Regions from separate parts of the Halomonas sp. 5021 genome, predicted to be linked through region 2. Evidence: predicted binding sites of a transcription regulator. Region 2 holds the regulator's gene; the other holds the start of a gene.

Region 1 (15,824 bases), on a different contig from region 2:
CTTGGCGTGGACGATCCAGCGGCAATGCCAGCGGGGGATGATCCCCGGCGAGGCGTTCGCACCAGTGAGCAAGTTGGCTCTGTCGCTCACTACTATGTCTCTCACTGCTATGCTGCTGACGCTGCTGCCAAACCGCATAATCTGCGAACTGTATTGGCAGTGGTGCAAGCTTGACTTCTTGCTGTGTGCACGCACCCTCATAAAGTGCGCATAGATCATCGATGAGCACCTGTACTGACCATCCATCGCCAGCAATGTGGTGCTGAACGACGGCTAATACATGGTGCTCTGGGGACAAGCGGTAGAGGGCAACGTTTAAGGGAGGCGCATTTTCAAGATCAAAAGGTTGCCTCGCCAGTTCGGAGAGAGCGTCCTGCAGTGCCTGCTCCTGTTCATCCGCGGTATCACCGGGTATATCGTCACAGATCAGCTCAGGACTCCAGTCCTGCGCTAGCCGCTGAACAGGTTCTCCCGCCTCACTCAAGGGATAATATGTACGTAAAATGTCATGTCGCTGAACCAGGGCCTCTAGCGCTGCATTGAGCGCCGGTAAATCCACCTCCCCCTTGAAGTGCAGTGCCCCCGCCATATTGTAACCAGCGCTATGGGGATCGAGCTGCCACGTCAGCCATAGGCTGCGCTGTCCTTCCGACAGCGGTATGTCGCCTTGACGCTGATCATCTTCAAGACGGGGGATGGCCATCCCTCGTTGATCCGATGGTGCCGCCAAACGTGCTTCGATAGCTTTAGCCATGGCAGACAAGCGCGGTTGCTCGAACAGCGCGTGCAGAGATAGCTCGACGCCCCAGTGATCACTGATGGCGGCGGCTAGGCGCACCGCCGCCAGAGAATTACCCCCGCTGGAGAAGAAGTGAGCATCTTTTCCCAACGGCTTTTCCTTGCCGTCCCCCAGCACTTGGCACCAGAGCTTCGCCAACGCCTGCTCCGTTTCGCTCTCTGGTTCCGTGGTAGATGGCGATGACTTTCCTCCGCACTCAGCGTCGCCACCGCTGGCAAAATGCCCAAAGGCGTGAATGGCGTAAGCATCCAGGCTACCTGCCTCCCAGCCCTGGCGGCAGGCACTGCGCTGTAGCTTGCCGCTGGAGGTCTTGGGGAGGCCGCCGGGGTTGAGTAGAAGCGTGACAGAAAGTGGCTCGTGGCAAGCATTCCCCACCGTCTCGCTTAGCGCTTCGACCAGCGTCTCGACGGGCACCAGCTTCTGCATACCTCGGGAGACCTCAGCCGCCACGCCAATCCCCTCGGTGCCTTCAGGTGTGGTCACGGCAAAGGCCGCTACGCGTCCTTTGCGCACTGCTTCCACTTCCGCCTCGATAGCGCTCTCGATATCCTGGGGGTAGACGTTATGGCCGCGCAGAATGATGAGATCTTTGATGCGCCCGGCGATATACAGCTGCCCTTCGTGCAGAAAGCCCAGATCACCGGTGCGCAGCCAGCGATCATCGCGAACGTCGTGAGCCTCTGCATCGGTGTGCTGCCAACTGACCCCATCGCGGGTGACAAAGGTGTTGGCCGTTGCCTCGGGGTTCCGCCAATACCCGTGTGCCACGCTGGGCCCATTGACCCAGATCTCGCCCACGTCGCCTTCGGGCAGCGAGAGAAACCCTTCGGGATCGACAATATCGATTGTGTGACCCGGCTCCGGCGTGCCGCAGTCCACCAGCGTATTGCCTTCAACGGCTGAAACAGCTTTACCTTCGGCCAGTGACTGTTGAGAAAAAGCCGCACCCACCACGCCCGAACCGCGTGGATTACAGCTGACCAATAACGTCGCTTCGGCCAGGCCATAGCAGGGGGCTGCGGCATCAGCGGCGAAGCCCGCAGGGCGGAAACGTTCGATAAAGCCAGTGAGGGTTGCGTGGCGCACCGGTTCGGCGCCTGAGAACGCGACCCGCCAGTTGGATAAATCGAGCGCTTTTACCTGCTCGTCGCGAATACGTTCAAGGCACAGCCGGTAGGCGAAGTCTGGGCCGCCGCTGATAGTGCCCCCATGACGGGAAATCGCTTCCAGCCAGCGTATCGGCCGTTGCAGAAAGAAAGTGGGGCTCATCAGTACGGCAGGGATACCGCGATAGAGGGGTTGCAGCAACCCACCGATCAGGCCCATGTCATGGTACAGCGGCAGCCAACTGACGAAGACATCGTCAGCGCCAATCGTGAAGCCCGTCTCGATGGCACGCTCGTTCGCCATCAGGTTGCCATGACTCACCATGACGCCTTTGGGCGTGGCCGTGGAACCTGAGGTGTACTGCAAAAAGGCGATATCGTCACGCTGAGGTCGGTACTCAGCCCAGTATTCAGCGCGGCTCTCATACACGGCATCCACGGGGATCAATTCGGCGCTACCAACGTCTTTTCCCGCTGAGGCGATCAGCTCGATAATCGCCGAAGAAGTGAGCACACAGGCCGCCTGGCTATCGTCGGCGATGGCCAGCAAGCGTGCCAGGTGCTGCTGCCTAGCCGATTCCGGTGGGAAGACCGGCACGGCAATCACCCCGGCATACAGGCAGGCAAAGAACGACACCACGTAGTGTTCGTCGTTATCCAGCAGGATCAAGGCGCGCTCACCAACCGGGAACCGCTGCTGGAGCTCGCTGGCCAGGGCGCGGGAACGCCGCTCCAGCGTGGCGTAGTCGAGGATGGTCTCGCCTTGAGCATTTACGACGACCAGCGCTCTGTCGCCGGGTCTTTCCCGGGCCAGACGGCTCAAGTGCTCGACATAGCTTATAAAAACATCGTGATGGGCCGGGTGGCTGTTCATTGTCTGAGCGTGCCTTGTAGTCATGGGTATACCTGCTGGAATTCCTGGCCGTGGGAGGAGGCGTTCAGTCGCTTGAGAGGTTGCCGTGGCCTTCCGCCATGGCGACAACGACTTTGCGTGGCCCTTTAAACGGCGTGCGCGCGTGGGCGACCAGCATGTTGTCGAGCATCAGCACGTCACCGGCCTGCCAGGGGAACATCACCGTTTCGTCGGCCAGCACACCGCGAACCTCGTCGAAAATGGCGTCGTCGATGGGGCTGCCATCGGCAAAGAAGACGTTGCGGGGCATGTCTTCGGGGTCGAGCATCTCTTCCAGCGACTCGCGTACCTCTGGCTGCAGGTTGGAGACATGGAAAAGATGGCCCTGGTTGAACCACACCCGCTCACCGGTAACCGGGTGAGTCTCTATGCCTTGACATAGCTGGGTGGTACGCAGGTCGCCGTCGGGTTTCCACTCGCAGCGAATCCCCGCCCGGTGGCAGAATGCCTCCACTTCAGCGCGGTCTTCGGTGTTAAACACCTGTTGCCAAGGCATATCGAAATCGCCGTAGTTGCGCACGTAGAGAATGCCGGGTTCGAAACGCTCGCGAATCTCTAACGGCATGCGACGGTAAATCGCGCGGCTATCGGCGATCGGCGTCTCTCCCCCTTCAGGGGCGGCGGTGACGCAGTGGAACCAGATTTTCATCGGCCACTCGCGGGTATAAGCCTGCTCATTGTGGAGGGGAATATGTTGATGGGCGGGGTATTCGGTCGAGGTATAAATACCCGATGACACTGCTGAACGCGGTGTTGAGGCAAACTCATAACTCAGCAGCGGATGACCAAAGGCGGCGGCAAACTGCTGAAAATCGTCCACGGTGGGCACATCAAAGCCTCTTAGCAGCACGCCGCCAACTCGAGTCACCAGGGATTCAATATCCCCACGCAACTCGCCAAAGGCTTCCAGCAGTGGCTGCCCCGGGTAGGCGGGGGATATCATGATGGGCAGCTCCGAGTCAGCAGGCCCCTGACGTTCGGGAATGGCGTTGGTGGGTTGCGTTGGGATTGCGCTTTGATTATCCATGATGGATCTCCTGAAAAGTCGTTGAGTCGCGTTGGCCCTGTGCGCCATGGGCATAGCAGGTACAGCCCGCGTCGACATAGCTTTTGTCGAGATAGCCCAGGGCGGCGGCATAGCCACTCGGCGCTGACAGCGGCCATGCTTGCAAAGAGGATGAAATGGGGAGCGAGTGCTCAAGGTGATAGGTGCCTGATGGCCCAGGAGCGGGCATAACCGAGAGCGCCTGCAAATGCTCTGCAATGCCCAGGCCCAGGGCTTTGAGCACCGCCTCTTTAACCACCCAGCGCTCCATGAAGGGCAGTGCGTGGTCGAGCTGCTCGCTCGGCGATAGCACCAGCTCGCTCAGCGGTGCAAGTTCGGCCTCCGACCGGCAGCGCTCAATATCGACCCCCACCGCGCCGCCGGGAGCAAGCGCGATCAGAGCGACATGGCCAGAGTGGGAAATATTGAAGGCCGGCCCATTAGCGCTTTTCAGGCGTGGCTTGCCGAAGGTGTTGTGGGTAAACATCAGCTTTTCTGGCGCTATACCAGTGTGCACTGATAGCAGTCGCCGCAGGGCTGCACGTGTCGCCACGGCGCGGAAGACATCGGGGTGACGGCGAAGCCGCTGGGCGCGCTGCCACTCGGCCTGGCTCAGCAGCCGCTCGTCGTCGACGGCCACCGGGGCGTCCAAGTCAAGCGCCAAGCGCCAGACTTCAAGGCCCTCAGGGGTGCCTTCAGCTAACCGCAGGCGCTGCATGGGGCACCTCCTCAAGCCGTCGGGTCAGCGCGCGCTCGATGGTCGCCAGCACCTGGGCCTGCTGCTGACGAATAAAGAAGTGACCGCCGTCAAACCAGTTCAACGCGAACGCCCCACCCGCTTCCCGCTGCCACGCGTCCAGGCGTTCGCTTTCGACATCGTCATCGCGACCGGCGAGCACCTGTAGGGGGTATGCAAGCGTCGCACCGCCGCGATAGCGGAAACTGCGGCAGAGACGATAGTCCGCTGCCATTACATCGAGCGTGAGGCGTAGCAGTTCCGGGCTTTCGAATACCTCCTCTGGGGTACCGCCCTGCTGGCGAAGATCCGCAATCAGGCCTTTGTCGTTATCAAGTCCCGCCAAGCGGTCTGGGTCGCGCATTGAGGGCGCCGCGCTGCCCGAGGCGAACAGCATCCGCGGCTGAGGGCGCCCCACATCGCGCAAGCGAGCGGCCATGCCATAGGCCAGCAACGCCCCCATGCTGTGACCGAACAGGGCGAAGTCGCCGCGCATCCGAGTTGCCTGCTCTTCGCACAGCCTCACGACCTGGGTCTCGAAGTCATCGATGAGCGGCTCACCCAGGCGCTCGCCACGCCCAGGCAGCTCGACGGGATAGACCTCGATCCAGGCGGGCAACTGACGCTTCCAGCGCAGATACATGGTGGCGCTGGCCCCGGCACAAGGCAGGCAGAGCAGTCTCAAGCGCTTAACCGGCATTCACCTGCTCCGCCTCGCTGTTGGCCTGCTCATCCATCCACTGACGTAGCGACAAGGGCCGCATATCGGTCCAGGTCTTTTCCACGTAGTCGAGGCAGGTTGGCTTATCGCCGAGCACACCGGTGTCGGTCCATCCAGGGGGAATCGCCTTCCACTCGGGCCAGAGGGAGTACTGCTCTTCGTGGTTGACCAATACGCGGAAGACGGCATCTTCACGATCAAAACAGCTTGTCATGGGACTAACCTCACCATTGTCTAAGGAATGAGAAATAAAACGCAATTGCTTCTCATTACATGATGACGAGTGAGGTATCAGAAAATTTAACGGGAAAGAAAATCAATCAGTCTGGGACCAGCAGCCTGTCGGACTTAAGGCTGTCCGGGTGCGCACAAGGCGCTAAACCGTCGTAGAGGGGAGAGCAGGCATGGAAAAGGAAATAGGAAGGAGAGAAAACCACCGTTTGTCAGCGACGCTCATCACTGCGCGGGACCATCCCCGTCAGCAACCATAGCTGTTCGGCTTCACGGAATACCCGGCGATGCTGGGAAGACGCCGCTAGCCATGCATTGAGCGCCTCGCGATCCGCATCACTCAACGTTTCTTCATGCTCGCGCATCAGCCAGTCCAGGGCTGTTTGCCACACGGCTTCATCGCCGCTGTCGTTATTCATCGTTACCGTCTAGCCTCGCTACTGCTGCCCGATCAATCATTGGACCGGAAAGCGCCTGCTACTAACAACGCTTTCACTATGTGCTGACAGTGTAACAAAGCGACAACAAAAGCGGCACAGCGAACGTCTGCTTATCTGCCTGGCAACGACGTGCCTCGCAGCGACTGACGGCAATGAGTTAGCGCATCACGAATCATGAAGTTGACTGACGTGGTGGAAACCCCCAGCAACTGAGCCACTTCCCGTTGCGTATGGCTTCCCGAACGGTAGAGCTCAAAGGCGCGCCGCGTTCGCTCGGGCAGCTCATCCAGTGCGTCCACCACCTGGGCCAGAGACTGGCGATCAATGGCAATCACTTCTGGGGAGTGTGAGGCGCAGGAAGCGTTATCCCCCTCCTCCTCTTTTGCAAACAGCGTTGACTCAAAGGCCGAGCGGCGGCAGCGGTCAATGGCAAGGTTGCGCACCACACGCGACACGTAGGATATGGGCTGCTTCATCTCAAACAGCGTGGTGGCCTCTGAAATTTTCAGGTAGGCATCCTGCAATACATCATCGGCTTGATCAGTATTGCCCAGCACCCTTGAAGCGACACAGCGGAGCCGGGGGCGCTGATTGACGAAAATATCCTCTAATTCAGCGCTCCAGGGGTGGACATCCATAGCCTGGCCTCCTGCCTTGATTGACACTACGGAATAAAAAGCAATAATTATTATTTGCGTTAAAACGCAGTAAGTCAAATGCTGAACACTAACCCGCTTTTTATAACGATATGCTTGTTGGCGTTATTTTAAAAACGTGATTTTCACCCGCTTGGGCAGGTTTTCCTCCAGCCATAAAGCAACATTGACACCGCGCCAAACGCGCCGATACCATAAACAGTAATGATTCACATTAAATTTTAAATGAACTCCATTGCAGGGGCACACCGGTGACAAAACCACTTTCTACAAGCAGCCGCTGACGGCTGCTGTTGCCATGGCTGCCTGCAGTACGCCAACAGTGGTGTTTGCTCAGAATGCCGAACAGCGCGAATCGTGGTCGATGACCCACTCAACACCAACTTCCTGACACAGATGGGCGAAATGCGCAGCAACACCCGAGAAATTCGGGGGACGAACCGATCAGGGACTCCGGTTCAATACACAGGAATAATCGTGACATATCAACAAAAGACGTTTTATCGCTCTGTACGTCACCCATGCATGGCCTGGTCGATCGCATTGTTCATCAGTTTATGGATGAGCAATGCCTCTATGGCCAGCGACGAAAACAGCGTCGCGCCCTTGGCGACCTTTGACTTCGCCATCGCGGAAACCCTCAATGCGATTGATCATCCGCCCAGATTTCTGTCGGGTCTGAGAGGTTATGAAACCTACTCCCGCCAGGATGGCATTCTTCCCGATACGACCAACCTGGGTTACCGCCATCTCCCTAACCTTGAGCTACTGGCAAGCGATCCTCCAAGCCATATCCTGATTTCTCCACCTGCTCATGCCAGCTTACTTCCGCGGCTCAGGAACATTGCGGATGTCAAGGAGTACCCGCTTTATCAACATGCCGATGGCGAGGGCGAGCATAACGGCTGGGAAACCATCGAGGAATTGACGCTTCAGCTTGGCGATTTGGTGGAAGATCCTGACGCGGCGGAACGTTATATCAAGCAGTCCCGTCGCCACTTCACATCTCTTAAACAAGCGCTTGCGGATATCGACTCGCCTTTGTTGGTGGTGCGCCTGATGGATGAGCGCCATGCCCGGGTGTATGGCGCAGGCAGTGTGGAAGGCATGATGTTGAATCGCCTGGGTCTCGAGAACGCATGGCAGAAAGACCTAGGCCAATGGGGAATGACAACCGTCAGCGCAACGCCTCTGTTTGATATCGATGCCAAGCTGGTGTTTCTCGACAGTCCCTACGGCCCCGACGGGGGTGTAGAACAACTCATCTCGGATGGCCAATGGCGACACTTGCCAAACGTTAAACAGGGCAACTATACGATTATTCCCGTTAATTATTGGTCCTGGGGAGGCCTCCCTGCCGCCCGGCGCTTTGCCGATAGTCTTGCCAGCTATCTTAGTGAGGGCGGCGGCACTAGAAGTTTAAAACAGTGAGCCTAAGCAAACACGCCACTGTCATCACCATGTAACGAATGGCTAGTTACCTTTATCAAACGATTTACTAACCACCATAAACGCACCCAGAACGACGAATATCCAAAGGAAAACAAGATGCTTGATAGCCTCGATGACCTGCTCGAAACGCTCAAGCAAGCCGCTTATGAAGCTGGCACCTTGTTGCGCGAGGGGTATTCGCAAAAGGGGCGGATTGCCTTTGAGCAAAAGGGCGCGTCTGATTTCGTGACTTACTACGATACAACGGCTGAAAATATCATTATCGACTGTATCGGCAGCGCTTTTCCCGATATTGCCTTTCTTGGTGAGGAAAGCGGCCTGACGCCCAGTTCCGATAGCGACTATACCGTGGTGATTGATCCGCTGGATGGCACCAATAACTTCCTGCACGGCGTGCCACATTTTTCGGTGTCGATCGCGGTCACCAAAGGTAATGAGCTCGTCATGGGCGTTGTCTATCAACCGCTGCTTGATGAAATGCTTTGGGCGGCCCAGGGCATGGGGGCTTTTCTCAATGATCGAAAGCTCACCACACCTTCGCCTCGCCCAATGACCGAAATGCTGGTGAGCACTTGCCTGCCCTACCATGCCAAAGGCGATTGCGCCACGGCCCTGAACCAGCTTACCGCGCTGATGCCACAAGTGGCTGGCATCCGCACCCCTGGCTCGGCGGCGCTCGAGATCGCTTACGTCAGTCTGGGCCGTTTTGATGCCTTTTGGTCCCAGGGCGCCAAGCTTGAGTTCTGGGATATTGCCGCGGGCATTGTGATTGCCCGAGAAGCAGGCTGCAGCGTTACCGACCTCGCTGGTGAGGCGCATCCCGGCGAATGGAATAGCCTACTTGCAGCCCACTCCGAGCGGCATGGACAACTGTTGACGTTGATGAAAAACGACTAAACCGCATTGCCATGCCCCTGATCGGCACCTCTCCTTCTGACTACCGATAGCGCGCTTGCGCAGAGCGCAGTCGCTCCCGCGTGATTTTTTTCCATTTCTTTGTTAAAAATGAGAACTATTAGCACTAGAATGGAGCCATGGTCATTAACGCATCGCTAGGAGGGATTCATGTTCGAGGTCAAAGGGGCCACCTTCGAAATCAATGGAAAACCGATTCTAACGCCCATTGAACATAGCTTTCAGGAAGGCAGGATTTACGGCCTTATTGGCCATAATGGCTCGGGCAAGTCGACCTTGATAAAGCTCATGGCCCAGCAGCAGCCTACCAGCCAGGGAGAGATCTACTTTGACCAGCGCCCGCTGAGTGATTGGGGCAACCGCGAGTTCGCGCGCCAAGTCGCCTACCTGCCTCAGCACCTGCCCAGCGCCGAGAGCCTGACCGGGCGCGAGCTGGTGGCCTTTGGCCGCTACCCTTGGCACGGCCTGCTGGGGCGCCACACCCAAAAAGACAAGGACGCTATTGACCGCGCCATTGCCCTCACCCACACCGAGGACTTCGCCGACCGTCTGGTCGATACGCTTTCCGGCGGCGAGCGCCAGCGGGTCTGGCTTGCCATGCTGTTGGCACAGGGCAGCCGTTTTCTACTCCTGGATGAGCCACTTGCAGCGCTGGATATCGCCCACCAGATCGAAGTCCTGGCGCTGATTCGCAAGCTGTGCGATGAGCTAAACCTCGGGGTGATTATCGTGCTGCACGATATCAACATGGCCTCGCGCTACTGCGATGAGTTGATGGCGCTGCACAGCGGCCGCCTACTGGCCTGCGGCTCCCCCAATGACATGATGTGCGACAGCACCTTGGAAGCGATTTACGGGCTCCCCATGCAGGTCATGAAGCACCCGAACGGGGAGCACAATATCGCCGTGGCGCAGTGACGCGCCAGCCTTTCCAGCCAGTCACATGGCGTTTGTGCAATGCTGGATTTCATCCCCCATCTGGTTGAGCAGCGCGTCGTAAAGCTCGGGGCCAGGCGTTAGGTCAACGCCCAGGGGGTCCATGACGCCGATATAGGTATCGGTATCGCCAAAGACGGCATCGACAATTTGCGGGTTAAACTGCGGCTCGCTGAAGACGCAGTGAATGTCCTCTTCGTTGACCATTGTTTGAATAGCTTCAATGCGTGCAGGGCTGGGTGAGGAGGCATCGCCGATGGAAATCGCGCCCGCTGCCGTTACATCAAACGCCTTCTCAAAATACTGATAGGCGTCGTGGAACACGATAAAGCGAGTACTCTCGCTGGTAGCCAAGCGCTCTTCGATGTCTTGCTCAAGTGATTCAAGCGCTTGTCGACCTTTCGCCGCATTGTCACGGTAATAATCTGCGTTTTCCGGGTCCAGTTCACCAAGCTGCTGGGCAATGGCGTCGAGCCAACGCCGTGCGTTGTCAGGATCCATCCAACCATGCGGGTCTTGTCCGTCGTGATGATGGGCATGATCATGACCATGGTCGTGGTCGTGGTCGTGGTCAGCGACATCGAACGTCGCGCCTTCGCGATAGGCAAAGGTGTTGATGTCGGAGACGCGCATCAACTCCAGATGCCTGGCATCGCCGGCCAGATTCTCCACCGGGCCTGATAGCCATGGCGTTAGATCGTTGCTTACCCATACAACCAGATCGGCATTATCCAAGGCGTCTGCTTCCGAGGGCCGTAGTGAATAACCGTGGGGGGATGCGCCGGGCTGGATGAAAAGCTCGGGTGACCCACGATCACCCATCACCTTGGCCACCAGTGAATGCACGGGCGGGATATCCACCGCCACACGGGGAACATCGGCCAAGGCCGTCAAGGGAAGGCCCACCAACAGCGGTAAGGCGTAATGTGCCAAGCGATACGTCATGGCTCTCTCCTAATGGTCAACAGCAGGTAAATAATCGTCGTCTTATGGTCAGGCGCTTTTGGCCGCACTTTGTCTTGGCCGCCCACACTATATATGTTATAACATAACAATTAATACGTAAGCCAGAGTTTGCCTGCTGATGCTCCAATCTATTACCCCTAGCGCTCCCCTTTTGCGCGCCTGCCAACTCAACGTACGCATCGGGGGAAAACCGATTCTTGAAGACATCCACCTGGCGCTGCATCGAGAAGAAATCGTCACGTTAATTGGCCCCAACGGGTCGGGAAAATCCACGCTGGTCAAAACGCTGGTGGGCGCCATCAAGCCAACGTCAGGCCGTGTGGAAATCGACGCAGGCCTGAATATCGGTTACGTGCCCCAGCGGCTGCATCTAGACCCGACGCTCCCCATCACCGTCTCGCGCTTTATTAACCTTCCCCACCGCCACCCCCGGGACGATGTGCACCAGGCGCTGACAAATGCCGGGGTTGAAGGGTTACACAATACGGCGATGAGCCAGCTGTCCGGCGGGCAGTTGCAACGCGTGTTGCTGGCTCGTGCGCTCATCAACAGGCCCGACATCCTGATTCTCGACGAAGCCACACAGGGGCTTGATTATCGTGGCGTCGCTGACTTCTACCAAAAGATCGAAGAGGTCCGCCAATCCTATCGCTGCGGGATTTTGATGGTGAGCCATGACCTGCATGTGGTGATGCGCACCGCTGATCATGTGTTGTGCCTGAACGGCCACATCTGCTGCGAGGGCAAACCCGAGCGGGTTGCCTCCTCCCCCGACTATCAGGCGTTATTCGGCGAGCAGACAGCCCAAATGCTCGCCGTTTATCGCCACCAACACGAGGAAGCTGCCCATGCTGGATGATTTCATGTGGCGCGCGACCCTGGCGGGCCTTTTCGTCGCCCTTGCCGCCGCGCCGCTCGGTTGCTTTGTGGTCTGGCGACGCATGGCGTACTTCGGCGATGCAACCTCTCACGCTGCCATTCTCGGCGTTGCATTGGCGTTACTGCTTAATATCTCTATTTTTGCAGGCGTGTTAATGATTGCCCTGACCATGGCCGCCTGCGTGACGTTGCTCAGCGGACGTGGCTATGCCATGGATACCCTGCTCGGGGTCATGGCGCACTCGGCCCTGGCGATTGGCTTGGTTGCCGTTTCGTTTATATCGGGCGTACGTGTCAACCTCAATGCCTATCTATTTGGCGATATTCTGGCCGTTGGCAAAGACGACTTATGGGTCATCGGGGGCGGCACGCTGATGGTGTTGGCGTTACTCGGCTGGCGCTGGTCGGCACTGCTGACCGCCACGCTCAGCGATGAACTCGCCCACGCCAGCGGCATTCAGCCACGCCGGGAGCAATTAGTTCTCACGCTCTCTCTCGCTATGGTCGTGGCGGTGGCGCTCAAGGTTGTGGGTGCCTTACTGATTGCCGCCCTGCTGATTATCCCCGCCGCAACGGCCCGGCCTTTCTGCCGAACCCCCGAAATAATGGCCCTGGTAGCGGCAGGCATTGCGTCATTGGCGGTCACCTCGGGGCTTAAAGCGGCTTACCTCTTCGATACCCCGACTGGCCCGACCATTGTCACCCTGGCCGCTGGGTTTTTCCTGCTCTCGACGATCGCCATGCAAGGCGTGCGCTACCTAGGTCAGCACTAAACAGGTCAGCGCTAATCAGGTCAGGTGGTTATCCCAGCGGATTTCCAGGCTGGCCAGCAGCTCGGGCGTTGCCGAGCCAGGGATTACCCGGTAAAGCCCGCCCTGGCCGGAGGAGACCAGAAAGCCGCCGTTGCCATCACAGCGGGCGCCGGCGGCGTCGGGCAGTTCCAGGCTGGTGGTCAGACGGCCTTGTTCAGCATCCAGCAGCAGCACCCGATTGCCGCGCGGGGCAGTCACCAGAACATTGGTCGAGACGCGGCTAAACGCGACGCTGGCGGTGTATTGGTGCAGGCTGGCGGTGACCTCATCGGGCAGCGCCAGTTCTGAAAAATGCCCGGCGGCATCCAGGCGGCAAATCAGCGGATGGGTCTCCCACTCGGGGCCTTCGAACTGATAACCCGCAATCACCGTGCCGTCCGCTGCCACGTCCAGATGACGGCAGCTTAACTGGTGGTGCGAGGGCTCGTGATGGGCCAGAATTTCGCCGCTATGGCGATCCATCAGCACCAGTGCCGGGGCCATGGTGTCCAGGTTGAGCTTTACCCGGCCGTAGTCGGGGTGGGTCTGAATGCCGCCCAAGCCAATGACCAGGGTGTCACCATCCGGCATCAACCGAAGCTCGTGAGGGCCAATGCCCTCCAGCGGCATATCACGCACATGGGCGTAGCCGTTGGCAGCGTCGTAAACCCGCACCAGCCCAGCGCTATCCGCCAGGCGATTGGCGGTGACATACAGATATCGCCCACTCAGATCGAACACGCCATGCCCGTAGAAGTGGTAACCCTCCCCGGCGTTGATGGTATGGGCGAGTTGGCGGCTGTCGCCGTCGATCACATGCATCCGCGTACCGGGGCGCCGGGCGAACAGCACCGCCTGGCGGGAATCTGGCCGTAAACAGCCTCCATGACAGCGCTCGGGCACCTCGATCATAAACCGGGCCTGGCCATCCAGCGCCACTCCGGCGATAAAATGCCCACCGCCGGGGTCATCCACCGCGCTAAACAGCCAATCCACTTCCTCACGAGCGGGCAGTGCCCAGCTCAACGGGGTCAGCGCCATGGCGACGCTGCCCAACCCTACCTTGAGTACCTGGCGTCGCTGCATGGCTCAATCCCCGTCGCTTGAATTGAAGCCGCGTACCAGGCCAAGTTCGCCAGCGACCTCGTTACCCAGCAGATGGCGTAACTGGCTGATATCCAGATAGAGCGACTGCAGACCGCGAAACACCGCTTCGTCGTCCAGAGCAGACACCAAGCCCGACGGCTGTTCGCTAGCCTGGGCGAGCGTCTTATCCAACTGATCACGAAACGCCTCGGCGAGCGGCAGCGCATCAACCTCACGCAACAACGCGGTAAGGCCGGGCAAGAAGCCGGTACGCAGGCCCTCCAGGCTGCTTTCTACCAAGCGGATCGAGTTGTCGCTGCGCCAAGCTTCCGCCAGATAGCCGTTGGCGGGAGCCCCTTTGAGGCCCATGGGTTCACCCAGGCGTTTATCTTCGAGCAGTTCAAGGGCCTGGATAGCGCTGGCTAGGGTGGTTTCGGTGTAGTCAGCGGTCGCAAGATAGTGTTCACCGAAGGCCTGCCAGTCGCGCTGCAGGGCACTGGTGGTATCCGCAAGATGGGTCGTGATGGCCTGCATGAGCGCACAGGCATTCGGCTCGCCAAGGGCCTGCTGATCCATGGCGTCGTCATAAAGCAGGTACTCCAGAGCGGGAAAGCCCTGGATCGCCACGCTGTCGCGGGCAATCGCCTGAGCATCCGGTGCGTCGGGCGCTTTCAGCCAGCCGTTCACCTTGCGGCCAACCAGGTTCTTGCGATCCGGCCAGAACTGCAACTGCCAGCCCCGGCTGTTCTGCTCCACCGGGCCAAACTGGATAAAGCGCACCGCCTGCCAGGCCTGATAAGCGCTCAGCCAGTCATCTTCCAGCCGCTGCCTGAGTGCTTCGTCGGGGCCCTGACAGAAACGCGCGGCGCTAGTCTCCAGACGCTCGGAGGCGGCGCTCAACTCGGCGTACTGCATCTCCACGGCGCTGTGCCACATTTCCCTCGGGGTGGTGTTCTCCGTAGCAAAAGAAAGCGGTGCCGCCAGAAACGCACAGGCCAGCAACCCCAGTCGTCGAAACGCAGCCATCATCTAAACTCCTTGGCAATCAAGCCTTTCAACCATTCAACGCCCTTTACAGGGATTCAAGAAAACGAATGAGGTCAGCGCGCTGGTCTTCGGGCAACTCAAGGTAGCCCTGGGTGGCCTCGTCAGCTTCGCCCCCGTGCCAGAGAATCGCTTCTTCCAGGGTGCGGGCGCGGCCATCGTGAAGAAACCCCGCCCTGGGATTGACCGTTTGCGCCAGCCCGATGCCCCATAACGGCGGGGTGCGCCACTCACGACCATCGGCCTTGAACTCGCTGCGCTTGTCCGCCAGGGCATCGCCCATGTCGTGGAGCAACAGGTCGCTATAAGGCCATATTATCTGATCCGCTAACGCCGGGCGGTCGGCATCCGCTGCGGTACGATGACGGGGCGTATGGCAACTGGCGCAGCCCAGCGCGCTGAACCGTTCAGCCCCTCGCTGAACCGCCGGGTCATCCATATGGCGGCGCATGGGCACTGCCAGACTGGAGGCGTAGAAGGTCACGAAGTCGGCCACGTCGTCGCTGACTTCGGGGTTACCGCCGTTAGGGAAGTTATCGCAGCCCTGGCTTGGCATGCAGTCGGTTTGCGGTACCAGGCTGGACGTCAGCCCCATATCGCCGGCAAAGGCGTGCATGCCTTGCTGCTCGATGCTGGGCTCGCCGGCTTTCCAGCCAAAACGCCCGACCACCGTGGTGCCCCGGCGCACGTCCCACACCCGGTTGGCACGGCCGGAAATGCCGTCGCCATCGGCGTCGTCAGGGTCCGCGGCGGCCAGCAGATCGGCGTCGGGAATCGCCGCCAGCAGCCCCAGGCCAATCATCGGCGGTGCCAGCCGCGGCGAAGTCTGCAAATCCCCGGGCAGCTCGCCGTAGGCGGGCTCGGCAATCGTGTAGACCGGTTCCTGCAGGGTAACGCTGGTGCCATCGGCAAACGTCACTTCCCGAGGGCGATAGTCGATCAGCATTTTGGCCTCTGGCTGCGCGCCTGATATCGCCGCCGTTTGTAGCTGTAGACCGTAGTTGGGTACGGGGAGCGCGCCGCGCTGCTCCAGAACCTCCGGCTCCGCTTGCTGAGGAGGCAGCGAGAGGCGCAGAAACAGCGCGATAGGGTTTTCGTCTCCGGTCGG
Region 2 (15,824 bases):
GCTCAGCACCTGTTTGATAGCCCGTGCCGGTTTGGAACGGTCCAGGCTGATCGGGTGTAGCAGACGCAAGCCCCAGCCAAAGATGGGTAGGCGCAGTAATTCTCGCTTCAACACGGTACAAACAGGCGGTTTCATCACCTGCAGAAAAACCGTTTCCCACTCGCTCTGGTGGTTTGCCTGAATCACACAGGGCCCGTCAGGCAGGTGATGCGCGCCTTGAATGTCGTAACGCACACCACAGGCGATGCGGAACCAGAACATCAGAAAATAATTATATAAATTGAGCAGGCGATAGCGCCCGGCCAGAGGTAAAAAAGGCGCGATCGGCAGAAACAATACGCCAATCACCAACAAAGCGGCAAAATATCCCGCGTAAAATACCACGCTGCGAACCACTTGCTTCAAGACGACGCTCCTGTGCCGTCGACACCCTTTTGATCACGCGTTAAACACCAGGCATCGAGCATGCGCCCAACCTCCAAACGCCACGGCTTTTGATGGACACCAAACACGTTGAGCACGCGGCGGCAATTCAGCACGCGCCGCAGTTTGGCATCGTGATGATGCTTCAATGCCTTGACGTCGCCTAATGTCACTTGCTCGCCACGACCTTCAAGGTGGGTCAACAACTGGGTTCTTACCATGGAGGTAAAGGTAAAAGCGCTCACCGGCTCAGTGCCTGCCAGGTGATAGGCGCCCCAGGCGTTCGCCCCGCAGGACTGCTGCTGGAGCATGCCGATCAGTGCGAGAGCCACGGCATCTGCCGAGGTAGGGCAGAAGATGACGTCTTCCGCCGCGCGCACGCTGTCACCCATGACCAGGCTGTCCAACAGTTCATTGAGCCACGCATGACTGCCCTCAAGGGCAAACAGCGGCCCCAGACGAACAATCAGATGGCGCGCGTAATCAGCCCGGATACGATTGCCGGTTTGCACCAGACGGCGCAGGCTCTCATCACGAGGTGCCGGAACGACATGCTCATCGATGGCGACGTCGAAACCGTCTTCGTAGAGCTGATCAGACACACACCAGACGAGCGCCACGTCTTCTGCGCGGCAGGCCTCAAGGCAGGCCTCAACGGCGTCGGCGTGCTCCATAACGGCGGCGGGAGCCATGTTCAAGGGGTGCGCCAGAGGCGGCATAATCACTGCATCCGGCGACACCTCGCGCAGGCGCTCGGCGCTCACTCGCGTCGTTGGCTCAATCACCAGCTCAGTATCTGAGCGGCGATTGGTTTCGCGCGCCAGCGCCAGACTCAAGCAGTGTCCCGCATCGAGTATCAAAAGCTTCAAGACGGCCTGTCTCCCTTAACCATCACTCGCGTCATTGAACGTCACTTAGAACGGAATCTCATCGTCGAAATCATCGAAATTGCCGGGGTCAGGGGCGCCATACTGGTTGTTTTGCTGGCCTTGGGGCGGTGCGGGCTGGTTTTGCTGGGGCGCTCGCTGCGGCTGGTTAGCGCCTTGTCCGCCGTATTGGTCACCCTGAGGCGGCTGGGGTTGGCCACCCTGCCCACCTTGCGCATAGTTATTGGGCGCCCCGCCGCCCTGGTAATCACCGCCGCGGGAATCAAGCATCTGCATGTCATTGGCAACGATTTCAGTGCTGTAGCGGTCCTGACCATTCTGGTCCTGCCATTTGCGGGTTTGCAAACGACCTTCGATGTAAACCTTGGAGCCTTTCTTGAGGTATTGCTGGGCAATTTCGGCGGTTTTGTTGAACATCACCACCCGGTGCCACTCGGTGCGCTCCTGGCGCTGGCCACTCTGGCGATCCATCCAGGTATCAGTGGTGGCCAGATTAAGATTGGCAACCGCTGTCCCGGAGGGCGTGAACCGTACCTCAGGATCCTGTCCGAGGTTGCCGATCAAGATAACCTTGTTAATGCCGCGAGCCATAAGGCGCTCCTTTCAATTGATATCGATAAACGTCGACAGCGTCCCAGCGACGCACTATTACCCCGCCCCTCTTACGATTTCGGGGGTGTTACCAGCTTAGCAAGCGCTGCTTGATCAAGCTGCTGTCGATTGACCTTCAAATACGCTAGCCGCTCTTCGGGCACAACCATGACATCCTCGACGCCTGCCACGCCCGCCAGGTGATCAAGCAGCACGTCCATAGTATCGCCCTCGGTGTCACCCAGTGCCACCACCTCACTGCTCAACGGCGGTGGCGATGGCATATTCAGCATCGCGACCCACCATAATAGCGCCAGCAGCGCACAGCCGAGAAATACTGCGTCCAGACCGCCGACCGTTGCCAGCACGCCCCCCAGGGTACCGCCGAGAAATGCCCCCAGGAATTGGCTGGTGGAATAGACACCCATGGCAGTCCCCTTCGCCCCGGCCGGTGCGAGCTTGCTGAGCATCGAGGGAAGGGTCGCTTCCAGCAGGTTAAAGCCGGTAAAGAAAATAAACAGCCATGGAAATAACCAATAGCCTTCAGAAACGGGCAGTCCCAACCCCGCCAGGCTGACCGCAATGGCGCCTATCGCCAGCAAACAGATCCGCGTCATGCGCTGGTGCTTCTCGGCCATGATCATCAGCGGCAGCATGGCGATAAACGAAAGCCCCATGATCGCCAGGTAGGCCAGACCATGATGCGCCGCACTGATACCCGCCTCAATCAAGCGAAACGGCACGGCCACAAAAATCGCCATCAGCACAAAGTGCAGTGCAAAAATCGACACGTCGAGTCGCCAGAGCTCCGGGCGTGACAACACGCTTCTCAACTGCCGACGATCCATGCCCACATCGCGGTGCTGGACACGGCGCGGCGCGGGAGGCACCCAGCGCCAAAGTACCATCAAGCCCAGCAGCGTCAGCAGCACCGTCATCCAGAACACACCGGCAAGCCCTGCCCACGCCGCCAGCCAGGGCCCAATCACCATGGCCAGCGCAAATGCCACGCCAATCGATAAGCCAATCGTTGCCATCGCCGCGGTACGCACCTGCTCGCGGGTCTGGTCCGCGAGCAGCGCCATGATAGCCGCGGCCACCGCACCACTGCCCTGCAAGGCACGACCGCCAATCATTGCACCGATGGAATCAGCGAGCGCCGCCACCACACTGCCCAGGGCAAACAGTACCAGGCCGAAGGCAATCACGCGTTTGCGGCCAATCCGGTCAGACCATAAACCAAAGGGGATTTGCAGCAGCGCCTGGGTCAGTCCATAGATCCCTAGCGCCACCCCCACCAGCAGCGGCGTCGAACCTGCCAGACCGTCGGCATACAGCGCCAACACGGGCAGCACCATGAAAAGCCCCAACATACGAGACGCGTATAGACCCGCCAGGCCGCTGATGGCACGGCGTTCAGAGGCCAGTAACAGTGCAGACACCTTGCGCATAAAACCCTTGGGGTGGTCCTTGGGGTGATGATCGTCGATGGTAAATGCCCATAGGGGCTTGGATAGCCGCCCATTCTAGCGCGTTGGGTGATTCAGCGAAACGCCATCAACCCGATGCCAAGTGAAACCGCTTTGCCGGGAGGGCACAGAGAAACGTATAATCACGCTTTTGCCGCGCGATTCGAGGTGTTGATGGACAGCATTCTGGTCAGGGGTGCCCGCACCCACAACCTCAAGCAGATCGATGTGGAACTGCCCCGCAATAAGTTGATCGTGATTACCGGCCTTTCCGGTTCGGGTAAATCATCGCTGGCGTTCGACACCCTTTACGCCGAGGGGCAGCGCCGCTATGTGGAGTCGCTCTCCACCTACGCGCGCCAGTTCCTGTCGATGATGGAAAAGCCCGATGTAGATCACATCGAAGGGCTGTCACCTGCGATCTCCATTGAGCAGAAGTCCACCTCGCACAACCCGCGTTCGACGGTTGGCACGATTACCGAAATTTACGACTACCTGCGCCTGCTGTTTGCCCGTGCGGGCACGCCACGCTGCCCCGAGCACGGTGAGGATCTGGAAGCCCAGACGATTTCGCAGATGGTCGACCAGGTAATGAACCTCACCGAAGGCACCAAGCTGATGCTGCTTGCCCCGGTGGTCAAAGGCCGTAAAGGCGAGCATTTGCAGCTGCTGGCAGAGTTGCGCGCTCAGGGCTTTGTGCGCGCGTTGATCGATGGCCAGGTGCTGGAACTGGACGACATCGCTCCGCTGGACAAGCGCAAAAAACACGACATCAGCGTGGTGGTCGACCGTTTCAAGGTGCGTAACGACCTCGCTCAACGCCTGGCCGAATCCTTTGAGACCGCGCTGAACCTGGCCGACGGCACCGCCATGATCCACTTCATGGACGGTGGCCACGAGGATATCGCCTTCTCGTCGCGCTTTGCCTGCCCGGTGTGCGGCTACTCGCTGGCAGAGCTCGAACCGCGCATGTTCTCGTTCAATAATCCGGCCGGTGCCTGCCCCACCTGCGACGGGCTGGGTGTCCAGCAGTACTTCGACCCGGCCAAACTGATCAGCCACCCTGAGCTGTCCTTGGCGGAAGGTGTCATCAAGGGCTGGGACCGGCGCAATATCTACTACTTCACCCAACTTCAGGCGTTGGCCAAACACTATCGCTTTGAACTGGAAACGCCCTGGAATGAACTTGCTCGCCACGAGCAGGAGATTATTCTCAACGGCAGCGGCGATGAAACCATTCCGTTTGTCTATGTGGGTGATCGCGGCCGCAAAGTGACCCGCGAACATGCGTTTGAGGGCGTACTGCCCAACATGCAGCGCCGCTACCGGGAAACCGAATCCAACATGGTCCGCGACGACCTGGCCAAGTATATCGCGGTACAGCCCTGCGCGACCTGTAGCGGCTCTCGTCTGCGTAAAGAATCACGCCATGTGTATGTCGACGACCGCAACATTGCCGATATGGTGCATTTGCCCATTGGCGACGCGTGGCGCTACTTTGCCAACCTGAGCCTGCCGGGACGCAAGGGTGAGATCGCCGACAAGATCGTTCATGAAATTCATGCACGGCTGGAGTTTCTGGTCAATGTGGGCCTAGATTACCTTAACCTGGAACGCAGCGCCGACACCCTCTCCGGCGGCGAGGCACAGCGCATTCGCTTGGCCAGCCAGATTGGCGCAGGCCTGGTCGGGGTGATGTATATTCTCGATGAGCCTTCCATCGGGTTGCATCAACGCGACAACGACCGGCTTTTAAAGACCCTGGAGCGACTGCGCGACCTGGGCAACACCGTGATCGTGGTCGAGCACGACGAAGATGCCATCCGCGCCGCCGACCACGTGCTGGATATCGGGCCCGGAGCTGGCGTCCACGGTGGCGAAATTGTCGCCCAGGGGACCCCGCAAGACGTCATGGACAACCCCAAGTCGCTGACCGGCCAGTACCTTTCCGGCACGCGGGAAATCGCCGTACCGCCCTACCGCATTCCCGGCAATCCGGAAAAGCAGCTCATCGTGCACGGCGCCACCGGCAACAACCTTCAGGACGTGTCGCTCTCGCTGCCGCTGGGGCTATTTGTCGCCATTACGGGCGTGTCTGGCTCGGGTAAATCAACCTTGATCAACGGCACCCTGATGCCCATCGCCGCCCGGGAATTGAATCGCGCCACCTCACTTACCCCTGCGCCTTATCAGAAAATCGAAGGGCTCGATCAGTTGGATAAAGTGATCGATATCGACCAGAGTCCGATTGGGCGCACGCCGCGCTCCAACCCGGCCACCTATACCGGCATTTTCACGCCTATCCGCGAACTGTTTGCCGGCACCCAGGAAGCCCGTTCGCGGGGCTACAAGCCCGGCCGGTTCAGCTTTAACGTCAAGGGCGGGCGCTGCGAGGCCTGTCAGGGCGAAGGCATGATCAAGGTCGAGATGCACTTCCTGCCCGACATCTATGTGCCCTGCGACGTGTGCAAGGGCAAGCGCTATAACCGTGAAACGCTGGATATTCATTACAAGGGCAAAACTATCCACGAAGTGCTGGCCATGACGGTGGAAGATGCCCTGGAATTCTTCAGCCCGGTGCCGGCCATTGCCCGCCGCCTGCAAACCCTGCTCGACGTGGGCCTGTCCTATATTCGCCTGGGGCAAAGTGCGACCACGCTTTCCGGTGGTGAAGCTCAACGAATCAAGCTCGCCCGCGAGCTGGCCAAACGTGATACCGGCAAAACGCTATATATCCTCGATGAGCCGACCACCGGCCTGCACTTTGAGGATATTCGCCAACTGCTGACGGTACTTCACCGCCTGCGCGATCACGGCAACACCATCGTGGTGATCGAGCATAACCTGGATGTGATCAAGACCGCCGACTGGATTATCGACCTGGGGCCTGAGGGAGGCTCGGGAGGTGGCCGAATCATCGCTGAAGGCACGCCGGAGCAGGTCGTCAAACAATCGACATCGCATACCGGACGCTTCCTGGCACCGTTACTGAAACGCCAACAGCCCGCGTCCGCCTGATGGTCAACCATGGTGGGCTTGCGCGCGCTGCTGCCACGCTGCGAGACTCATACGCTAAGCATTTTTAATCGGCGTCGTTTATAGTAGCGATCGATTGGATCATCGATTTTGTGCGAACATCATTTAAGGGGTCGTTAGCCGTGGGCCAAGAAAAAAGCTGCATCATTAAGCATTTCAGCCACTACTCCTCGCTTAGTGAAGACGAAAAGCAACTGCTCATCTCGCTGGAGGATAGTCCCACCGACATCAAGGCAGGCACGCTACTCTGGGAGATAGGCGACCCGGCCAATGAGTTCTGTACCCTGAAAAGCGGCTGGGCTTACTCGTATCGCCATCTGGAGAACGGCGACCGCCAGATACTGGAAGTCTTTTTGCCAGGCGATATCATTGGACTGCGTGAGTTTGCCTTTAATCAGCGTCTCGAGAACGTGCGCATGATCAACGACGGGGTTATCTGCCATTTTCCCCATCGCCGCATGCTCGAGCTATTTCGCCAGTCGCTACCGTTAACCTCGGTCATGTTCGCCATCGGCAGTCGTCAGCAAGCATTACTAACCGAACGGCTAGTCAACATTGCCCGGCGCAGCGCCCGCCAGAAAATGGCTCATTTTCTTCATGAAATGTATTTACGGCTGCGCCAGACAAACGACGATATCAGTGGCCAGTTCCGCTTACCGCTTTCCCAGGAGCAGTTGGCCGATATACTGGGTTTGAGCCCGGTCCACGTCAGCCGAACGTTCAGCGCCCTCAGCGAGGATGGGCTGGTCTTCCGCGACCGCCATAACGTCACGATCCCGGACCTGGACGCCCTCTCGGTAGAAGGCGAGTTTGACGACGCCTACCTGACCGATAATGTGCGCCCACTGTTTGATGCCGCGGGCTAGACCCTACCTCCTCGTCTCCCCAACAAGCAAAAAACGCCGCGGGCTGACTAAGCTCGCGGCGTTTCTCATACGGCGATGCCGCTTATTAGCCGCACTTAGACCAGCCACACCCCGCGTAACAGGTCGGGCAGCCATCCATCATGATCAGCTCACCGCGGCATTCCGGGCAGTGGCCGACGACCGCCGGTCCGCTGGCCTGGTCAGTGGTCGACGCCGCCTGACCGATGGGCTCGACCGCCCCGCTGCCGGCCTCGTCGGGGGTATCATCCACGGGGGGCTGCCAGGCGTGGCCGTGCTGCATACGATGCGCGTACCGCTCCACCAGGCTTTCCACCGGCACCTGGTTGCCGTCCTGATCCAGAAAGCCCCGGCGATACAGAATCTGCTGGATCGACCAGGCAATAGCGGCCACTTCGGAATCGTGGAACATGGGTTTGTTCCAGCGGTTCATGCCACAACGCACCAGCCCCTTATCCCAGGCAACCTTGCGTAGGTCCGCGACCGCCTGGGTGACATAGCCGCCCCGCGCCGCCAGTGACAGGCTACGCATGGTAGCCGTAATCCATTGGTGTTCGCTGGAAAGCTGCCCGGAAGGGAAGAAAAACTCCACCGGCCGCTCGATGACCACGCGTTTGCCGCCGACCACGCCTTCCACCGGCATGAAGGACACCAGTAGATAAACTTTTTTGCGGCCTTCAGCGCCCACGTAGGAAATCTTTTCCGAGACGGCCTCCAGCGTGCCTTCCGGGCGCGACGGAATGCGCACCGTCAGCGGGTCTTCCTCGGGCAGAGTTGGGTTGGGCGCCGTCGGCTCCTGCTGTTTGATACGGTAACCGACGATCTTTGAGGTAATTTCAACAGTCATAACGTTCTCCACTTAGCAAAGGTGTGCATTGGCTGTGCGTGATGGGCCGCGTCCAGGCATCACCATTTGCCGTAAGTGCCTTCTTTCAAGCCATCAAACAGGTTGGCGGCATTGTGCTCTTCACCGTCGTAGATCACTTTTTCATCGCCGGCCAGTTCGAGGGTTTCACCGTTCTCGAGCTCAAATACATAGGTAGTGTTTTTCAGGTCATCCTCACGCACCAGCACGCCCTGGAAGGCTTCCGGGTTAAAGCGGAAGGTCGTGCAGCCTTTCAGGCGGCTTTCATAAGCCTGTAGATACAGGTCTTGGAACTGTTCGAACGGAAATTCGGTGGGCACGTTAACCGTTTTGGAAATCGCCGAGTCGATCCATTGCTGGGCCGCCGCCTGCACCGCGACATGCTGCTCGGGGGTGACGGCATCAGCCGTAATGAAGTAGTCAGGGAGGTCACTGTCCACCGCATCAGCAGCAATAAAGTGGCGATAGGCTGCCAGCTCGAAGGACACAACTTCGACCTGCTCTTTGGTTTTCTTGCCAGACTGGATGATATTGCGGAAATAACGGTGCGAGAACGACGGCTCGATGCCGTTGGAGGCGTTGTTACCCATCGATAGCGAAATCGTGCCGGTCGGCGCGATAGAGCTGTGATGGGTAAAGCGAGCACCGTGTTCCGCAAGCTGCGCCACCAGTTCGGGTTCCAGCTCAGCCACCTTGTTCATGTACTGGCTGTAGCGGGCATGGAGAATGCGACCGGGCACCTTATCGCCCACTTCATAGCCGTCTTTGGCAAGCTGAGGACGCTCACGCATCATCTTCGGCGTGATCACGTGCTCTTCGGCAAGTACCGGCGCCATGCCTTTCTCTTGGGAAAGCTCTAGCGCCTGCTTCCAGCCTTCTAGTGCCAGGTGACGACTGACTTCTTCCGTGAAGGCCAGCGACGCCTGTGAGCCATAGGGGATCTTGAGCATGGTCAACGTCGAGCCCAGGCCCAGAAACCCCATGCCATGGCGACGCTTGGCTTCGATTTCGCGCTGCTGCTGGGGCAGCGGCAAGCCGGCAATCTCGACCACGTTATCCAGCATGCGGGTGAAGATCGCCACCACCTTGCGGTAGCGATCCCAATCAAAGCGCGGCTGGTCACTGAACGGTTCAATCACGAACTGGGTCAGGTTGACCGAGCCCAGTAGGCAAGCGCCTTCCGGCGGCAGCGGCTGCTCACCGCAGGGGTTGGTGGCGCGGATATCTTCGCAGAACCAGTTATTGTTCATGCGGTTCACCTGATCAATCAGGATGAACCCAGGCTCGGCATAGTCGTAGGTCGAGGACATGATGGTGTCCCACAGTTCCCGCGCCTTGATCACCTCGACAATGCGGCAGGCCACACGGCCTTCATCGTCGACCGTGTAGCCGTCTTCAACTACCGGCCAGTCACGGTAGATGATGTCCTCGGCGCTGACGTCTTCTTTCTCGCCGGGGTGGAGCGGGAAGGCCAGCGGCCAGTCCGTGTTATGCTTGACGGCCTCCATGAACTCGTCGGTAATCAACAGGCTAAGGTTAAACTGACGCAGCCGCCCCGCTTCGCGCTTGGCCTGGATAAACTCACGCACATCGGGGTGGCCAACATCGAAGGTGCCCATCTGGGCGCCTCGGCGGCCGCCCGCCGAGGCGACGGTAAAGCACATCTTGTCGTAGATATCCATGAACGCCAGGGGGCCGTTGGTGCCCGCACCTGCACCAAACACAAAGGCGCCCTTGTGGCGCAGCGTGGAGAAGTCGTAGCCGATACCGGCGCCGGACTTGAGCGTCATCCCTGCGTCCACCACGGAATCCAGAATATCGCGCATCGAATCGCGGATGGTGCGCGACACGGTGCAGTTGATCAGACTTACCGCGGGCTTATAGGCGTCAGCCCCGGCATTGGAGAGAATACGACCTGCAGGAACCGCACCATTTTCCAGCGCCCAACGGAATTTGGGCAGCCACTCTTGCGCCTTGTCACCTTCTACATCCGCCAAGGCTTTCGCTACACGCTCGAAGGTCGCGCCCAGGTCCTGATCCACCGGTTGGCTATGGCGATCCTTCAGACGATACTTGGCATCCCAAATTTCCCGCGACGGCGCCTGCAGCGGGACATCGTTAGAGGTGTTCATAGCCTGGGTAGCAGTACTCATGTCGCGAAACTCCTTAGCGGCGGTGAAAATAGCACTTGGTCAAAGCGATTATACGAGGCAACCGGATGAAGTATAGCCCTGACTTTCCACTATATCGGCTGCTTTTTGATATTTTTTCTACCATATATAGAAAAATCAGCGCGTTAGCCTTTTGTCCCCGAGCATCAGACGATAGGCTAAGGGTTTTCCAGATGATGGGCCTGCTCATGCCGTTAATATCGCGTTTTCAATCCGCACTTGCTTACCCTGCACTTGGCGCGGCATTGGTGTTATCGCTGCCATCGGCTCATGCCGTGTCGTTTAACGTCGAAGACGACCAAACCCATGAGCATTGGCAGTCGATGTCATTGACCCTCGGTGACGAGCGGCATTTTCGTGCCGTGGAAGCGCACAGCTATTCGGATGCCACCTTGAGTATCAATGCCACCCAGGGCGTGTGCGACTTACCCTGGCTGGAGATGCGTGTCGAGCTGGAGGCCGCTCAGGGCGAAAGCCAAGCGGTTAATCAGGTGCCTGCGCGGCTACGCGTCGATGAGCGAGAGCGCATTCACAGCGTCGCCGAATTTATCACCGAGCGTGGCGATAACGGCTTTTATGCCCACTTTTATCTCAACGATATCGATCAATTGATCGCCGACATGAGTGTTGGTGAACAGGTCTTCCTGGGTTTTGATCAGGGAGATGAAGACCCCTGGTACATGATATTCAGCCTGGAGGGCGCGGGAGAGGCACTGGCAAGGATGCAGCGCCTGTGCCGGGATGCGTCTTAGCGGGGGTTACTCCTGGATTGGCGGTTGCCTGAGTACCAGTTCGACACGACGGTTGGCCGCCCGCCCCTGCGCCGTTGCATTACTTGCGATCGGCTGGGTATCGGCATAGCCAACGGCGCGCATGCGATCAACCTCGAGCCCCTGGCTATCCAGGTGGCGGACCACTGCGATCGCCCGTGCTGCTGATAGCTCCCAGTTGGAAGGAAAGCGCGAGGTCGCGATGGGCACGTTATCGGTATGGCCTTCGATCGATACCTGTCCATCAAAGGCGCTGAGCACCTCGACAAGACTTTCGACAAGGTCACGGCCCTGCCCGGTGAGTTGCGCCCGGCCGCTATCGAACAACAGGTTGTCGTTGATGCGCAGCGTCACCCCTTCCCGCCCCTGGGAGACATCCACCCCGGGGATACTGACACCCTCAAAGCGTGGCTTAAGGCCGCTATGACGGGGCTCGATCCCGGCCGCCAGGGACGCCAGAGGCAGGTCGGCAATCGCGCCGGGAGATGCTTCAACGACGCTGGCTTGCGATCCGGCATCGTTACCGCCGGGTGGCGCCAGCGAGAGCAGCAAGACAAACAAGGTCAGCAACAGCGTCAATACATCCAGATAGCTGGTCATCCAGCCATCGTCGCCACTGTCCTTGGGCAGTGGCGCTTCCAATGTATGGCGGGTATCCCGGTCCAACATGCCGACTACCCCTTGGCGGGGGCGCTATTCGAGGCGCGCGGCTTCTTGACCTCCGGCTCGCGGATTTCGTCATGGTAATTGGCGACAAAGGAATTGAGCGTTTCTTCAATAAAGGAAGGTAACCGCCGCTTGGTAATCAGGGAGATCCCTTCCAGCACCATGTTCATGGTGATCAGGCGCTCCTCGGTGCGTCGCTCGAGCTTTACCGCGATAGGCTTGAACACCAGATTGGCCAGCAGGATACCGTAGAAGGTGGTCAGCAGCGCCACCGCCATGCGCGGGCCGATCACATCAAGATTGCCGGCGTCCATGACTTCCAGCATATTGACCAGTCCCACCAGGGTGCCAATCATGCCGAAAGCGGGCGCATAAGTGGCCATGGTGCGGAATATCTGGGCTTCCGCATGCTCACGCGCCTTCAGCCGCGCAATACGCCAGCGCAACATATCGAAGATTTCGTCTTCTTTGGTGTTGGCGATCACCAGTTGAATGCCGGTCCGCAAAAACGGATTACGGGTGTTTTCGAGCTCTCGTTCAACAGCGCGGACATCGCCCTTGAACCACAGCCGGGACATGGCCACCAACTCGTTGATATCATCACGCACGTAGGTGTTTTCGCGCCGGAAGACCAGCCCGACCAGACGCACCACCCGCAGCACTTCCTTGAGGGGATAGCTGATAAAGGTAGCGGCAAGTGTGCCCGTGACCACGATGGCGAGCCCGGGCAGGTTGAGGAAGCTATCCGGCGATTCGGCGGTGAAAAACAGGACGCTTACCAGCAACAGGATGCTGGCGAAAATACCGATCAGCGTCGATGGGTTCATGTCGTGCTCCTTAAAGCAATATAACGGGGCTTATCAGCACCGAGCGCTAAAACGTCAGCCAATCGCCGTTGCCCTGGCAGTGACGTCAAAAGACCCTAAACCGAGTCGTTTAACTTGGCGCGCAGACGGCTGACTGCCTGACTATGCAACTGGGAAACGCGTGACTCCGTGACGCCGAGAACAGCGCCCACTTCTTTCAGGTTGAGCTCTTCCTGGTAATACAGCGCCATGAGCAACTTTTCACGCTCGGGCAGGGCCTCAATGGCCGCCACCAGGGTTTCCCGCTGCTGGGCATCGAGCAAGTGGTCAAACGGCGAACTCACGGTTTCGCGATTATGCGGTTCGCTGCCATCCGCCACCAGCTCTTCAAAGGGCAGCAACTGCCCGCTATTGGTATCGTGCAATAGCTGCTGATAGTCGCCCAGCGGCATCTCCATGGCGTCAGCGATTTCCGTTTCTTCGGGGGGACGCCCAAGCGACTGCTCCAAACGCCTGACGGTTTCATCAACGGCCCGCGCCGAACGACGGACGCTGCGAGGCAGCCAATCACGGGTACGCAATTCGTCCACCATCGCCCCGCGTATGCGCTGACTGGCAAACGTCGCAAAGGTGGCCCCCTGAGTGGCATCGAAACGTCCCAGAGCTTCCAGTAGCCCCATCATGCCTGCCTGGATTAAGTCATCCAGCTCTATGCTGGCCGGCAACCTGACCTGAAGCGTCAAGGCCTGACGTCTCACCAGTGGCATATACTCCGTCATCAGCTCACTTTGTTTGATCCTGCCTTGTGCTGTGTACATCCTATTGCCTCGCGGCTAAACCACCTGTGCTCACTGGTAATTCACTATCATCTGCAACCCTTTAACGCTAACGGGACGCTGCCCTGGGGTTAGCGCAAATTGAAAATGCAGGGGCGTTGTCGCACTTATGCCTGATAAAGCACGGGTCTCCCCACGCATGCCCGATAATGACACACAGCGCTCGGGGTGGCATAACCATGCCTGTAGCGCTGCCCCGGGCGCGTGTTGGTACTGCCACTGGACTCGCTCGATGACCGCCGCTGGCGTGGTAGCGCCCGCTGGAGGACGAACCGGTTCACTGCGACTGGCGCGGTCGCTCATGGTCACCATGAGCCCCGGCACATGTGTCACCCAGCTGCTGGACGCTCCCTGAGCAAACGAACCGAGTCCCAAGGCTAGTACCAAAATGCTAATCGCATGACGCCAATAGCCTAGCATGCATCGTTCCTTCTCATGAGCGGATTAACCCCGATTATTAGACGCTTTACCGGCGTTAGCTGCCATTAGCGGGCCAGCAATAGCAATTCAGTGTCAAGATAGTGGCCGGCCGCTTGCTGCAGGTTGGCCAATAGGCCTTGCCTGGGCAGGTGAGGCTCGTGCAGTGCCAACAAGCGTTGCGGGCCGTTATGCTGCCGCAGCTGTTTCAATAGCTGGTACATACGCCCAAATGCATCGGCATCGCTGCTGACCCACAACGCCCAGCGACGATGTTGCTGACTGAGCGTCGCCAGTTCTGGCTCATCCGGCATCACGATCCGAATATCCCAGTCGGCCGGATCCCCGGCCCAGGCTCGCCCTAGCGCGGCCCACTGGCCCAGGCGCGCGCTGACCTTGCGCACCTCTACCGGCCCATCACCTGATAGCCCGGTGACCATTAACGGCGTTTTAGGCTTAGGCGGTGTGACAGGCGGCTCCATGGCCGCCGCGCTGGGCACCACGGGTGAGCGGTAGGCCATCGGCCCGGATGATTCCGTTGCCTCGGGAGGCGCTTCATCGCCCCGCTGCTGACGCTGCAGATCCGCCCACTTGCGCAGCCCAGAAGCTTGGTCTTGTGCGCTCATGCTAGGCCCTCACGATTAACACCGCCCAGTTGGCGGATCGCATCACGGGCCATAAAGGCGTATACCAGCGCATCCAGCAATGCCGTATCCCGCCGACGGCGACGGCTGCTTAGCAGGTTCAGCACATCACCGTGCAATGCACCGGCGGCCTCGTCCTCGGCGCAATCAAGGTGCCCGGCAATGGCGGCAATGCCACTGGCCATCAACAGGCGCACTTCAGGGCTTACGTCGCCACTATCGGCGTCTTTGAGCTGCTGCCAGGCACGCCGTGTCAGCGCCGCAAGGCTTTCACTCTGCAGTTGGGTCACCAGCAGGCTCAGCACCTCATTGCCCAATCGCGCGGGGGTGAGCCAGTAACGGCGGGTGACCACTTTGGCGCTTTCGGGGTCACGGACTTCGCCATACCACGCCAGCAGCGCCCGCCCCTCTTTGTCGGTAACTTCGGCATAGGCCGTCCACAGCGCCATCGGCTGGCCACGGAAGCGCACATTGACGCGGTGATTGAGCGTACTCTCGGCAAACAGCTGGCGCAGCGCATAGCGTTCACCGTGCAAGTTTACCCTGAGTGCCGGGGGTGCCAAGCTGACCCAGGTCAGGTATTGGCGCTCTAACCAGGTCAACGCCTCGCTATCGGGTAATGACGGCAGCAGGTGCACGGCGACGCCATCGCGCTCGCTAAAGGTGGTCATGCGCGGTTGCCAGCCAGCGGGCTGGCGGTGCTGAAGCCAGGGTAGCGCCATCCAGGCGCCCTCGGCATCCAGTCCTATATCCGGCATCGCCCAATCGCAGCCGCGTTCATTGCGGCGGGGCGACCAGGCCATGCCCAGCATGTGTTGGGGCGGTGGGTACCCTTCCAGAAGCTCGTCCAGACGCTGATCCTGCAACACGCTGGGCAGGTTAGCGATATCCCAGACGCCTTCGAGACGCTCAAAGCCCACCATGCGCTCGCGCAGACGCGCAAACAGCGACGACAGACGGCGCCCCTGGCCCAGCACATCCCGTGACCAGCGGGGCATGCTGAGCGGTGCGGCGGATGGAGATCCACTGCCTGACCCGGCCGCGTCGGTATTCAGCGCCTGATCGACCAGGGTAGCCGGGTCCGCCACCGCCATATCTTCGGGGACCTGCTGACCATAGGAACCAAACAGCACGCGCATGCCATGGCGCATGACAATATCCAGGATAGGGGCCAAACGTCCCGCTTCGTCCTGCTTGGTGATGATGCAGTCATCCAGTTCAGCACCTGCCGCACGGGCAGCCTGGCGATAGCGCATCACCACTTCTTCCAACGTTTCCGGTTGGCTGGCGGCATTCAGCAGCAGTACCAACCTGACGTTGGAGCGACCACCCTGCAAGTGAGCGATCTGCTCGATGACC

What was found. Region 2 encodes FliA, which starts transcription of late flagellar genes. Its sites were predicted from a motif close to CTAAAGTTNNNNNNNNNNCNGCCGATA; they were not measured.
Region 1: a site for FliA is predicted at 5,598-5,624, ahead of R3F64_RS08490 (MbtH family protein). Genes of this name have one in related genera too.

Annotation. Positions count from the first base shown of each region.
Region 1 covers NZ_JAXOVU010000003.1:345,087-360,910, reverse strand. Annotated here, with positions in the region: gene R3F64_RS08510 (amino acid adenylation domain-containing protein) at 1-2,803, opposite strand, end outside; gene R3F64_RS08505 (TauD/TfdA family dioxygenase) at 2,844-3,845, opposite strand; gene R3F64_RS08500 (4'-phosphopantetheinyl transferase family protein) at 3,838-4,581, opposite strand; gene R3F64_RS08495 (thioesterase II family protein) at 4,559-5,299, opposite strand; gene R3F64_RS08490 (MbtH family protein) at 5,289-5,534, opposite strand; gene R3F64_RS08485 (FecR/PupR family sigma factor regulator) at 5,764-5,970, opposite strand; gene R3F64_RS08480 (RNA polymerase factor sigma-70) at 6,102-6,629, opposite strand; gene R3F64_RS08475 (ABC transporter substrate-binding protein) at 7,125-8,078, shown strand; gene R3F64_RS08470 (inositol monophosphatase family protein) at 8,196-8,996, shown strand; gene R3F64_RS08465 (ABC transporter ATP-binding protein) at 9,165-9,932, shown strand; gene R3F64_RS08460 (zinc ABC transporter substrate-binding protein) at 9,954-10,895, opposite strand; gene R3F64_RS08455 (metal ABC transporter ATP-binding protein) at 11,035-11,775, shown strand; gene R3F64_RS08450 (metal ABC transporter permease) at 11,765-12,568, shown strand; gene R3F64_RS08445 (DUF1513 domain-containing protein) at 12,584-13,672, opposite strand; gene R3F64_RS08440 (imelysin family protein) at 13,676-14,701, opposite strand; gene R3F64_RS08435 (di-heme oxidoreductase family protein) at 14,745-15,824, opposite strand, start outside.
Region 2 covers NZ_JAXOVU010000004.1:46,891-62,714, reverse strand. Annotated here, with positions in the region: gene R3F64_RS08845 (lysophospholipid acyltransferase family protein) at 1-405, opposite strand, end outside; gene R3F64_RS08840 (sugar nucleotide-binding protein) at 402-1,292, opposite strand; gene ssb (single-stranded DNA-binding protein) at 1,338-1,901, opposite strand; gene R3F64_RS08830 (MFS transporter) at 1,973-3,352, opposite strand; gene uvrA (excinuclease ABC subunit UvrA) at 3,545-6,388, shown strand; gene R3F64_RS08820 (Crp/Fnr family transcriptional regulator) at 6,529-7,272, shown strand; gene R3F64_RS08815 (ribonucleoside-diphosphate reductase) at 7,358-8,137, opposite strand; gene R3F64_RS08810 (adenosylcobalamin-dependent ribonucleoside-diphosphate reductase) at 8,197-10,308, opposite strand; gene R3F64_RS08805 (hypothetical protein) at 10,515-11,078, shown strand; gene R3F64_RS08800 (OmpA/MotB family protein) at 11,085-11,765, opposite strand; gene R3F64_RS08795 (motility protein A) at 11,771-12,589, opposite strand; gene R3F64_RS08790 (RNA polymerase sigma factor FliA) at 12,685-13,386, opposite strand; gene R3F64_RS08785 (flagellar protein FlhE) at 13,417-13,824, opposite strand; gene R3F64_RS08780 (hypothetical protein) at 13,890-14,447, opposite strand; gene flhF (flagellar biosynthesis protein FlhF) at 14,444-15,824, opposite strand, start outside.